2 regions of the Arthrobacter sp. UYEF21 genome follow, and region 2 is predicted to be linked to the other one. Evidence: riboswitches for the same ligand, from Rfam matches in the RefSeq annotation. Region 2 holds a riboswitch; the other holds the start of a gene.
The links. A riboswitch is a leader RNA that binds a small molecule or an ion and turns the genes downstream of it on or off. The one in region 2 is predicted to bind thiamine pyrophosphate.
Positions count from the first base shown of each region.

Region 1 (2,193 bases), on a different contig from region 2:
TTCAACCCCGCATGCTGCCTGACGGCTGGCCGGGAACCGGGAGTTTTACGAGGGTCACTGCCCGGCGGGTGGAGACGGCCAATACTCATGGGACGGGATGCTCCATGTCCTCCGCCATGGCGACCCTGCAGGTGCGCTTTGGTGATTGGACAGAGGCCTTGACGGTGACCAAAGCGTGGCTGCAGGACAGTCTGCTTCATGCCTGGGAACTGCAGGTCGGTTCAGGCGCAGGTCCGATCCATCATTTTCACCAGTTATGGAACCCAACCGTTCCTGTCCCGGGTGAGCACCCGGTCCCGGGGCCTTCCCCGGGGTACCGGGCTCTGACGGTTCCGACGCTGCCGCACCAACGTTGCACCTCTGAGGGGGCGCTGTAGGTTGATGCGGACATTGGAGGTGTCTATTTTGGTGGTTTTAAGGGCCGTCCGGTCCACCCGGGGGAGACCGGTGCCCGCAGGTACGGGAGGCCCGGCGGTCGCGCCGTGGTGTCCGGCACGACAGCCGTTTGGGAATCAGGTCGGGCAGGGCACGGCGGCAGCACGGGCAGGTGAGGGCGCTGGTTTGGCCGGGGGTGGGTATAATCGGTCCCAGTGACACGGGGTGCCGGGCGGCTTGTTGGCCCGGCTGAGATGACACCCGTTGAACCTGATCTAGTTGACACTAGCGAAGGGATGTCCTGCAACGGTTCGCACGGTCCTGGCGCCCGGATCGCATCCTTTCGCCTTATCCGAAGGTGAAGAAACTGATGGAACTGGCAAAACAAATCGTTCTTGTGACCGGCGGTGGCCGCGGTCTGGGCAGCAATATTGTGCAGGCGTTCGCGGCCCGGGGGGCGCGGGTGGTCATCAATTATCGCCGCAGCGCCGAAGCCGCCGGGGAACTGGCCGCCGGTTATGGCCCTGAGCACGCTGTTGCACTGCAGGCTGACGTCACCGACTCCGGTCAGGTGTCGGTGATGCTGGAGCAGGCCCGGGCCCATTTCGGTTCCGCCGTCACCACTGTGGTCAATAATGCGCTGGCCGATTTCTCGTTTAACGGCGATGCCCGCTCCGGCGCCGGGGATATTTCATGGGCGGATTTTGAGGCACAATTCGGCGGCAGTGTCCGGGGGGCTTTGAACACGACCCAGCAGGCTTGGGAGGGGATGCGTGGCCACGGGTTTGGGCGCATCATCAACGTCGGGACCAATCTGTTCCAGAACCCGGTGGTCCCGTACCACGACTACACCGCGGCCAAGGCCGCCCTGCTGTCATTGACCCGCACCATGGCCAAGGATCTGGGGCAGCACAATATTGCCGTGAACATGGTCTCCGGCGGCCTGCTGCGCACCACCGATGCCAGCGCCGCAACGCCGGAGGAGGTCTTTGACTACATTGCCGCTTCGACCCCCCTGGGTAAGGTCACCACCCCGGCCGAGTTCGCCGATGCCATCTTGTTTTTCGCCTCGCCCTGGGCGCGGTCGGTTACCGGGCAGAACCTGGTGGTCGACGGCGGACTGGTCATGGACTAGGCGGCCTCGCGATGAACGGGAAACGGCAACTGCATCTGAACGCTTTCCTGCTGGGAGCCGGCCACCACGGTGCTGCCTGGCGGCGGCCCGGATCGCCGCTGGAGCAGCTCGGAGAGATTGGTTACTATGAGCGGCTCGCACAAAGCGCCGAACGCGGCCTTTTCGATGCCGTGTTCTTCGCCGACGGGCAGTCCGCCGGTGACGTCGGCGCCGGTCCGAGATGGTTTCTGGAACCGTTGACCGCGCTGGCGGCCATGGCCCGGGCAACGGAAAACATCGGGCTTATCAGCACCGTCTCGGCCACCTTTTATTCCCCTTTTCATGCCGCCCGGATGCTCGCCTCCCTGGATCACATCAGTGCCGGACGTATCGGGGCGAACGTGGTCACGTCCATGTTCGATGCTGAAGCCCGCAATCATGGTCTGGAAGCGATGCCCGACCACGCGCAGCGCTATGGCCGCGCCGCAGAGTTCATTGAGGTAGCGCTGGGGTTGTGGGACTCATGGGCTGATGATGCGCTGGTTCGGGACAGAGCCCGGTTCTATGCCGATCCGGCCCTGGTCAGGCCGTTGCATCATGAGGGCGACCACTTCCGGGTGGAGGGGCCCTTAAACGTGCCCCGGGGCCCACAGGGACGCCCCGTGCTGTTCCAGGCCGGTGCTTCCGGGGCCGGCCGGGATCTT
Region 1 is NZ_JBEPNF010000016.1:8,652-10,844, reverse strand. Features, by position in the region: gene ABIB27_RS15460 (recombinase family protein) at 1-89, opposite strand, end outside; gene ABIB27_RS15455 (bifunctional hydroxymethylpyrimidine kinase/phosphomethylpyrimidine kinase) at 12-377, shown strand; TPP riboswitch at 587-689, shown strand; gene ABIB27_RS15450 (3-oxoacyl-ACP reductase) at 746-1,510, shown strand; gene ABIB27_RS15445 (LLM class flavin-dependent oxidoreductase) at 1,522-2,193, shown strand, end outside.
Region 1: linked by a shared signal. The riboswitch ahead of ABIB27_RS15450 (3-oxoacyl-ACP reductase) and the one ahead of ABIB27_RS09075 (ECF transporter S component) in region 2 are both predicted to bind thiamine pyrophosphate.

Region 2 (2,193 bases):
GGCCGCCGGACAGAGCCGACGTCGGGTGGTCCAGCGGGAGTCCGCCGCCGAAGCCGCCGGCACCGCCAGCTCCGCCCTGCGGGCGTCCGGCCCTGCGCAGCCCCACGTCATAGAGCGCCTCATGGACCCTCTTCCAGATCTCGTCCCGGGGAACGGCCAGGTTTTCGGCACCAAAGGCGACGTCGTCACCCAGCCTCGAGAGGACCACCTGCGTTTCCGGGTCCTGCTGCATGAGCCCGGCGCGGCCGCGCTGGCTGCGCGGCACCGCGCCGTCGATTAGCAGCGAACCGGTCTCGTCGGCATCGTCCCCTTCATCCCCGAGCACTCCGGCGAGGGCGTGCAGCAGCGTTGATTTGCCCGCACCGGAAGGGCCCAGCAGCAGCACCCGCTCGCCCGGCGCGATGTCCAGATCGAGCCCGCGGACGGCCGGCGCCATGCGGCCGGCGTGCCGCCAGCCCCAGCCACGGGCGGATACCGCGGCCGGGCGCACTCCGGAAGCACCGGCGTCGGAAACGGCCATCAGTGGAAAACGGGCTCCGAACCGGCCTTCCGGGAAGCGAAGGAGCCCAGCACCCCGGTTTTGGCCAGGCCGCGGGTGGCAATCCAGGACACGGCGCCGGCAATGACGGCACCCGAGATCGCGCAGAACAGAATGTAGGTGGCCTTGTCGCCGGCTTCATAGGCGATGTTCCAGCCCCACGGGAGGAAGGAATCGTTCAGGCCGCAGAACAGGCCGGCACCGGCACCGGCGAGCACGGCTGCCGGCAGGTTGAACTTCTTGTAGCCGAACGCGGCGAAAACGAGCTCCGCGCCGAGGCCCTGGAGGATGCCGGAGATCAGCACGGTGGTGCCGTACTGGGAACCCATCATGAGCTCACCGGTGGCGGCAACGGCCTCGCAGAAGAGCGCTGCGCCCGGTTTGCGGACGATGAGCATGCCCAGGACGGCCGGAATCATCCAGCCGCCGGCGATCAGGCCGGTGAGGGGCGGGTACGTGGCGTTCATCGGCGCGGACACCAGCGCCGCACCCTGGGACCAGGCCCAGAAAATGACACCGCCGGCGATGGCGATCAAAGCTGCCACCACGATGTCCACAACCCGCCAGCTATAGCTGGCTTTCTTCATGCCTACTGTTGTCATTTCTGCCTCCTGAGGTACAGGAGGGGAGAGTTCGCGGTTTCGGCACGGACTGCGCCGCCCGGATCCGGACACTCTGAGAAGCTCGACTCCCTTGCGCCGGTACTAACCGGATCAGGTTCGAGGGTCTGCGGCTGTCCGCACTCTCAGCGCCTATCCATCGGTTGCATTGCTGCAGTGCCCGACGGCGGCGCTCCCCTGTCGTAAATAAATCTGCCCTGATGGGCGTGATCCAGTTTACACCGCAGGCGCGGTAGATTGTGGGCCACGGCTGCCGACTTCCCACATGTGACCGTATTCGATCCCGACTCCAGCGACAGCCAGCCGCAGGGCTCGCTCGAAGCGCTGATAGCAAGGACCGACGCCGAGGTCAGCGAGCTGCAGTTCCCGCATTTCACGAAGGACGAATCCCTCCACCTGGGGCTGCTGCTGAAATGCCCTCAATGCTGGTGGGCCTGGGCAAGAGCCGGGCGGCTCAAGTGCCGGCCCCCGGTCCGATGACGTTAGGCTAATGACAATCCCCGATAGCCCATAAGGAGTTCAACGAATGAACCTGCTCATCAAGCTGCTCGGCACCGCAATCAGCCTCGGCGCCGGGTTTGTCGGTACCAAGCTAGTCAACACCGTGTGGGAAAAGTCCACCGGCCGCAAGGTCCCCACCGGCAAGGACGAAGACACCCCCACGAGCCTGCGCTCGGCGCTGACGTTCGCGCTTATTTCAGCCTCGGTCAGCACCATCATCCAGGTGCTCGCCAACCGCGGCACGCAGCGGGCCATCACCAGGTTCGCTAAGAGCCAGGACGTCGTCTAGCGAGTTTTGTCCAGCTAATGGCCCCTGGGCAGTCCTGAAGCCGAATTATCTGGACAAAAACTCTCAGCCGCCGCCGGACGCTTCTTCACGTGCTGACTGCTCACGGGAGGACTGCGCCGCCTTCTGCACCACGGCGTCGAGGTCATCAGAGCTGAGCAGTTCTCGGTGCAGGTGTTTGGTGCGGTAGCCGGATCGGCCCACCATGTGCGCGGACACCGGCACGGTCAGCAGCTGGAAGATCCACG
Region 2 is NZ_JBEPNF010000006.1:135,806-137,998, forward strand. Features, by position in the region: gene ABIB27_RS09070 (ABC transporter ATP-binding protein) at 1-520, opposite strand, end outside; gene ABIB27_RS09075 (ECF transporter S component) at 520-1,140, opposite strand; TPP riboswitch at 1,211-1,347, opposite strand; gene ABIB27_RS09080 (hypothetical protein) at 1,426-1,638, shown strand; gene ABIB27_RS09085 (DUF4235 domain-containing protein) at 1,685-1,948, shown strand; gene mnhG (monovalent cation/H(+) antiporter subunit G) at 2,012-2,193, opposite strand, start outside.